One region of the Kitasatospora griseola genome, then DNA from elsewhere that is predicted to be linked to it. Evidence: predicted binding sites of a transcription regulator. Region 1 holds the regulator's gene; the other holds the start of a gene.
The links. The regulator HspR, encoded in region 1, represses chaperone genes until heat shock. The targets are predictions, from matches to a motif close to TTGAGNNNNNNNNNCTCAA.
Positions count from the first base shown of each region.

Region 2: the regulator HspR is predicted to act here: its motif matches at 1,630-1,648, upstream of lon (endopeptidase La).

Region 1 covers NZ_CP173360.1:4,373,376-4,376,783, reverse strand. The annotation lists gene grpE (nucleotide exchange factor GrpE) at 1-413, shown strand, start outside; gene dnaJ (molecular chaperone DnaJ) at 550-1,695, shown strand; gene ACI1MP_RS19725 (heat shock protein transcriptional repressor HspR) at 1,703-2,227, shown strand; gene ACI1MP_RS19720 (helix-turn-helix domain-containing protein) at 2,434-3,408, shown strand, end outside.
Region 2 covers NZ_CP173360.1:3,326,993-3,330,400, reverse strand. The annotation lists gene ACI1MP_RS14855 (response regulator transcription factor) at 1-509, opposite strand, end outside; gene ACI1MP_RS14850 (rhomboid-like protein) at 868-1,560, shown strand; gene lon (endopeptidase La) at 1,671-3,408, shown strand, end outside.

The sequences.
Region 1 (3,408 bases):
ACCGCAAGCGGGTCGAGCGCGACCGGGCCACCGTCCGGGAGATCGCGGTCTCCAACATCGTGGAATCGCTGATCCCGGTGCTGGACGACATCGGCCGGGCCCGTGAGCACGGCGAGGTGACGGGCGGCTTCAAGTCCGTCGCCGAGTCGCTGGAGACGGTCGTCGCCAAGCTCGGGCTGCAGCAGTTCGGCAAGGAGGGCGAGCCCTTCGACCCGACCATCCACGAGGCGCTGATGCACAGCTACTCGTCGGACGTCACGGAGGACACCTGCGTGCAGATCCTCCAGCCCGGGTACCGGATCGGCGAGCGGATCATCCGCCCGGCGATGGTCGCGGTCGCGGAGCCCCAGCCGGGCGCCCAGACCACCGGCGAACCGGACGGCGACAAGGCTGACGGCTCGTCCGACAGCTGAGTAGGGTCCCCGTGCGCTGCGGAGTCGTACGTCGTCCAGTACGGCGGCCGGCTCCGCAGCGCCGTATCCCGGCTCTTTCGCAACAGCACTCTTCACCAACAGACTTCAGAACTACGGGAGGTGGCGGTCAAAGGCCATGAGCGCTAAGGACTACGTGGAGAAGGACTACTACAAGGTCCTCGGCGTGCCCAAGGACGCCACCGCCGCCGAGATCAAGAAGACGTACCGCAAGCTGGCGCGCGAGTTCCATCCGGACGCCAACAAGGGCGATGCCAAGGCCGAGGAGCGGTTCAAGGACATCTCCGAGGCGTACGACGTGCTCTCCGACGAGAAGCGTCGCAAGGAGTACGACGAGGCGCGCTCGCTGTTCGCCGGCGGCGGCTTCCGGCCCGGCGGGGCGGGCGGCGCCGGCGGCTTCGACTTCGGCGACCTGTTCAACGGCGGGGGCGGCGGAAGCGGCGGGCTCGGCGACGTGTTCGGCGGCCTGTTCAACCGCGGCGGCCGGCAGACCGCGCAGCCGCGCCGCGGCGCGGATGTCGAGACCGAGGTCACCCTCAACTTCGAGGAGGCCGTGGACGGCGCGACGGTGCCGCTGCGGATGACCTCCCAGGCCGCCTGCCGGGCCTGTGCCGGCACCGGCGCCAAGACCGGCACCACCCCCCGGGTCTGCCCGACCTGCGTCGGCGCGGGCACCGTCAGCCGCGGCCAGGGCGCCTTCGCGCTCTCCGAGCCGTGCCGGGACTGCAAGGGCCGCGGCATGATCGTCGACGACCCGTGCACCGTCTGCCACGGCAGCGGCCGGGCCTCCTCGGCCCGCACCATGCAGGTCCGCATCCCGGCCGGTGTGCAGGACAGCCAGCGCATCCGGCTCAAGGGCAAGGGCGCCCAGGGCGAGCGCGGCGGCCAGCCCGGCGACCTGTACGTCACCGTGCACGTCGACCCGCACCCGGTGTTCGGACGCAAGGGTGACAACCTCACCGTGACGGTGCCGGTCAGCTTCCCCGAGGCCGCGCTCGGCGGCACCATCGAGGTGCCGACCCTGAACGGCCCGGCCGTGAAGCTCAAGCTGCCCCCGGGCAGCGCCAACGGCCTGACCATGCGGGCCCGCGGCAAGGGCGCCACCCGCAAGGACGGCACCCGTGGCGATCTGCTGGTCACCGTCGAGGTCGCCGTGCCCAAAGTGGTCAGCGGAGACGCCCTGAGCGCACTGGAGCAGTACCGCGAGGCCACCGCCTCGGACGACCCGCGAGCCGCCCTGTTCAAGGCGGCAGAGGGAGCGTGAGACCCCGATGAGTCCCCACCCCGACAGCCCGCACGGCAACGAGGGCCGGATCGGCTCCGGCATCGGCGAGGGCCTGCCCGGCGGCGGCGGCCGCACCCGCCCCGCCGGCCCGCCGACGTACGTCCTCACCGAGGACACCCCGGTCTACGTGATCTCGGTCGCCGCCGAACTCTCCGGCCTGCACCCGCAGACGCTGCGCCAGTACGACCGGCTCGGCCTGGTCTGCCCCGACCGCACCGCCGGGCGCGGCCGCCGCTACTCCGCGCGCGACATCCAGCAGCTGCGCGAGGTCCAGCGGCTCTCCCAGGACGAGGGCATCAACCTGGCGGGCATCAAGCGGATCATCGAACTGGAGAACCAGGTCGCTGCCCTGCAGTCCAGGGTCTCCGAGCTGGTCGACGCCCTGGAGGGCGCCGCCGCCACGCTCCAGCAGCGGGAGGCCGCCGTGCACGCCTCCTACCGCCGTGACCTGGTGCCCTACCAGCAGGTCCAGCAGTCCAGCGCACTGGTGGTCTGGCGCCCCAAGCGCTGACCCGACCCGACCAGGAACCGTCGACATTCCTTCCCACCGGGGGGTGTCGGCGGTTTCGGTGTGCTGTCAGAGTCTTGATGAGGACAGGCTTCCGACCCGTATCGATCCGTAATTCGGGGGAACCGAGCGCCCTTCGCTCTATGATGCGGGCCGGAAGACGCCCCCGAACTGCCAGAAGCCCCCAGCTCAGGCGAGGAGTCATGGACATGAGTACTGAGCAGAGGAGCAGTGCCGGCGCCCCGGCCCTGTCACCGGAGGCCAGGTCCCTCTACGTCCGCGCCGTGCAGACCGGAGGCCGACTGACCGAGTGCGAAGCCGACGCCTTGTCGTCCGATCAAATCGACGGCCCCTTGCAGGAGTTGCTCGCTCTCGGTCTGCTCCAGTCGGAGGTGGGACCCTCCGGCACCTACGCCGTGAAGGATCCCCAACAACTGGCGGAATCACTGGCGCTGGAGTTCCAACGGGAAGCCGGCGAAATACTCCGGCGCTCGGTCTCGCTCCACCACACCCTGCAGGACCTGCACCGGGAATATCAGACCTACGTCAGCCACCCGGTGTCCGGAGGTTCCATCGCCTACGTCCAGGGTCGCGGAAACATCAACCAGCAGCTGGCGACGACCATGGCCAACGGCTCGGAGGAAATGCTCACCGCGCAACCCGGCGGCGGCCGCGGGGAGGACGCGCTGAAAATTGCGATCGCCCGCGATCTGAAATTCGTGGAACGCGGCGGCACGATCCGGACGATCTATCAGCCCAGCGCCCGCTATTCGAACCCGACGGTCAGTTACGTCCAGGCGGTCACCCAGGAAGGATGCCAGGTCAGGACGCTCGACGAGGCCTTCACCAAGCTCATCGTGATCGATCGCAAAGTCGCCGTCATCACCGTGGGGGACGAGCAGAACCGCGATCGGGCGGCGTTCATCCGGGACGAGTCCGTCATCGACTACATCGTCGGGGTGTTCAACAGCCAATGGGAACGGGCGATTCCGTTCACCGGCGACCACGGGATTCCACCCCAGGTGGTCACGAGAATGCGCCGGCAGATCGTACGGATGCTGCTGGAAGGGATCGCGCACCGAACGATCGCCAGACGTCTGGGCCTCAGTGAACGAACGCTGGCCCGACACATCGCCGAAATGCGCGAGGAGTACGGGGTCGACACGCTTTTCCAACTGGGCTGG
Region 2 (3,408 bases), 1.0 Mb from region 1:
TCGCCCGAACCCAGCCGGACCCGGCGCTGCACGTGGTCGATCTCCAGCTCGCCGAAGCGCAGGCTGCCGAGCGCCGGCGTACGGGCCGCCTGCTGGGCGCGCTCCACCCGGCGCAGCAGCACGTTCACCCGGGCCGCCAGCTCGCGCATCGAGAACGGCTTGGTCATGTAGTCGTCCGCGCCGACGCCGAGACCCACCAGCAGGTCCGTCTCGTCGTCCCGCGCGGTCAGCATCAGCACCGGCACCGGGCGCTGGGCCTGGATCCGGCGGCACACCTCCAGGCCGTCGAAGCCCGGCAGCATGATGTCGAGCACCACCAGGTCCGGCTGCCAGGTGTGGAAGCCGTCCACCGCGCCCGGCCCGTCGTGGGCCACCGCCACCTTGAAGCCCTCGGCTCCCAGCCGCGCCGCGATCGACTCCGCGATGGTCGGCTCGTCCTCCACCACGAGCACCCGTCGCTGGGTGCCCACCGGGCCACTGCTGATCGTCTCTTGCTGAATCTCTGTCACGGTCACGCCACCGCCCCCAGGGCTGCGGGCCGGCCGCCTGTGGGGACGGCGGGCTCCGCTTCGTAGTCGTCTTGTTCCGTCGTGGGCTGTTGCCCCGCCCGCCGGTGCTGCTCCTGGCAGCGTACGGACGCCGTCCCCGCCCGGTATGGCGGACCGGAGGATTCCGGCCGCGGACCGTCATGGTTGGCAGGTCCCCGTTCGGACGGGCACGGGCCAGTACCTTACCCGCAGCACTTGCGACCTGTAACGGTACGTGTGCGAGCGGCATATGCACGCGCAGCGGTCTTCACAGGACTTACCCAGACACCTTTCACCTGCCCCCCGTATCGTGGGCCCGACGAGGCGTTCGGGAGGCACCATGACCAGCGCGGAACTGCGACGACGACTGATCAGGCCGGGGCTGCGGGCCGTCCCCACCCCCCGGACGAATCCGTTCGCGCTCGGTTACCTCGCCCTGCTGCTCGGCACCACGCTCTACGCCCGGTTCGGCGACCCCGAGACGGTGCACCGACTCCAGTCGGTGTCCTCCACCGACGCGCACAACCTGATGGTCCACCCCGTGGTCTCCCTCCTCGGCAGCGGGCTGTGGGTCGCCGGATCGGTCTGGATGCCCTACTTCTGGGCCTTCCTCCTCACCGTCGCACCCCTGGAACGACGGGCCGGCGGACTCCGTGCCCTCGGCGTCTTCGGGGCCGGCCACATCGGCGCGACGCTGCTCTCGCAGGGAGTGGTGGTGGCGACGGTGGCCGGCGGGGCGACCGCGCCCGACGTGCTGGACGCGATGGACATCGGCGTCAGCTACGGAGTGCTGGCCTCGCTGGGCGGGCTGGCCGGACTGCTGCGGCGGCCCGGGCGGGCGCTCGCGCTCGGGGCGGGACTGGCGCTGATCGGGCACCAGCTGCTCACCGATCCCGACCTGGTGACCTCGGTCGGGCATCCGGCGGCGATGCTGCTGGGCGTGGCGATGTGGCCGTGGCTGCGGCGGGGGAAGGGGCCCCGGGGGCCGGAGCGGGTGCGGGCCTGGAAGACGGCGACGGTCGTGGAGAGCTGAGCCGCGCGGGCCTGCGCCCGCTTCGCTCAGGGTGAACAGCCGGAGGGGAACAATCGATGCGCCCCAAGCCTTAGTCAGGTCGACTCAACTTCACTGACTGGGGAGAGATCATGGCATCGACGTCCGTTCCACTCACTCTGCCTGTGCTGCCGCTCGACGACGAGGTGGTGCTCCCCGGCATGGTGGTTCCGCTGGAGCTTTCGGATCCGGAGGTGAGGGCTGCCGTGGAGGCGGCCAGGGCGGGGAGCAACGGGGGGAAGCCGCAGGTGCTGCTGGTGCCGCGGCTGGACGGGTCGTACGCGGCGGTGGGTGCGCTGGCGACGGTCGAGCAGGTGGGGCGGCTGGCGGACGGGGATCCGGCGGCGCTGGTGCGGGCCGTGCGACGGGTGCGGATCGGCACGGGGACGACCGGGCCGGGGGCGGCGCTGTGGGTGGAGACCACGCCGTTCCAGGAGTCGGACCCGGGGCTGCCGGTGGCGGGCCGGGCGGCCGAGCTGGCCAAGGAGTACAAGGCGCTGTCCACGAAGTGGCTGCGCAAGCGCGGGGCGTGGCAGATCGTCGACCGGGTGGCGGCGATCGAGGACATCGGCGAGCTCGCGGACAACATCGGGTACGCGCCGTTCGCCACCGCCGAGCAGAAGCTGAAGGTGCTGCTGGAGGCGGACCGGCCGGCCCGGCTGGAGTACGCGCTGGGGCTGCTGCGCGAGCACCTCGCGGAGGAGGAGGTCAACGACACCATCCGCAAGGACGTCGAGGACGGCGTCGCCAAGCAGCAGAAGGAGTTCCTGCTGCGCCGCCAGCTGGAGGCCGTCCGCAAGGAGCTGGCCGAGCTGAACGGCGAGGCGGGGCTCGGAGGCTTCGAAGACGCTGACTACCGGGCCCGGGTGGAGGCCGCGGCGCTGCCGGAGAAGGTGCGGGAGGCGGCGCTCAAGGAGGTCGACAAGCTGGAGCGCTCCAGTGAGCAGTCGCCCGAGGGCTCGTGGATCCGCACCTGGCTGGACACGGTGCTGGAGCTGCCGTGGAACGAGCGCTCCGAGGACGCGTACGACCTGGCCGGTGCGCGGGCCGTGCTGGACGCGGACCACAACGGGCTGGCGGACGTGAAGGACCGGATCGTCGAGTACCTGGCGGTGCGCAAGCGCCGGGCCGACCAGGGGCTGGGGCAGATCGGCGGCCGGCGCGGGGGCGCGGTGCTGGCGCTGGTCGGCCCGCCCGGTGTCGGCAAGACCTCGCTGGGTGAGTCGGTGGCCCGGGCGATGGGCCGGTCGTTCGTGCGGGTGGCGCTCGGCGGCGTCCGGGACGAGGCGGAGATCCGCGGCCACCGGCGGACGTACGTGGGCTCGATCCCCGGCCGGATCGTCCGGGCGATCAAGGAGGCCGGGACGATGAACCCGGTGGTGCTGCTGGACGAGATCGACAAGGTCGGGTCGGACTACCGGGGCGACCCGGCGGCGGCGCTGCTGGAGGTGCTGGACCCGGCGCAGAACCACACCTTCCGGGACCACTACCTGGAGGTCGAGCTGGACCTGTCGGACGTGGTGTTCCTGGCCACCGCCAACGTCATGGAGGCGATCCCGGAGCCGCTGCTGGACCGGATGGACGTGGTCCGGCTGGACGGCTACACCGAGGACGAGAAGGTCGCCATCGCCCGCGACCACCTGCTGCCCCGCCAGCTCGCCAAGGCGGGCCTGGCCGCGGAGCAGCTGACGGTGGACGAGGAGGCGCTGCGCCGGCTCGCCGCCGAGTACACCCGGGAGGCGGGCGTCCGGAACCTGGAGCGGGCGATCGCGCGGATCCTGCGCAAGGTCGCGGCCCAGACCGAGCTGGGCGAGCGCGAGCTGCCGGCCG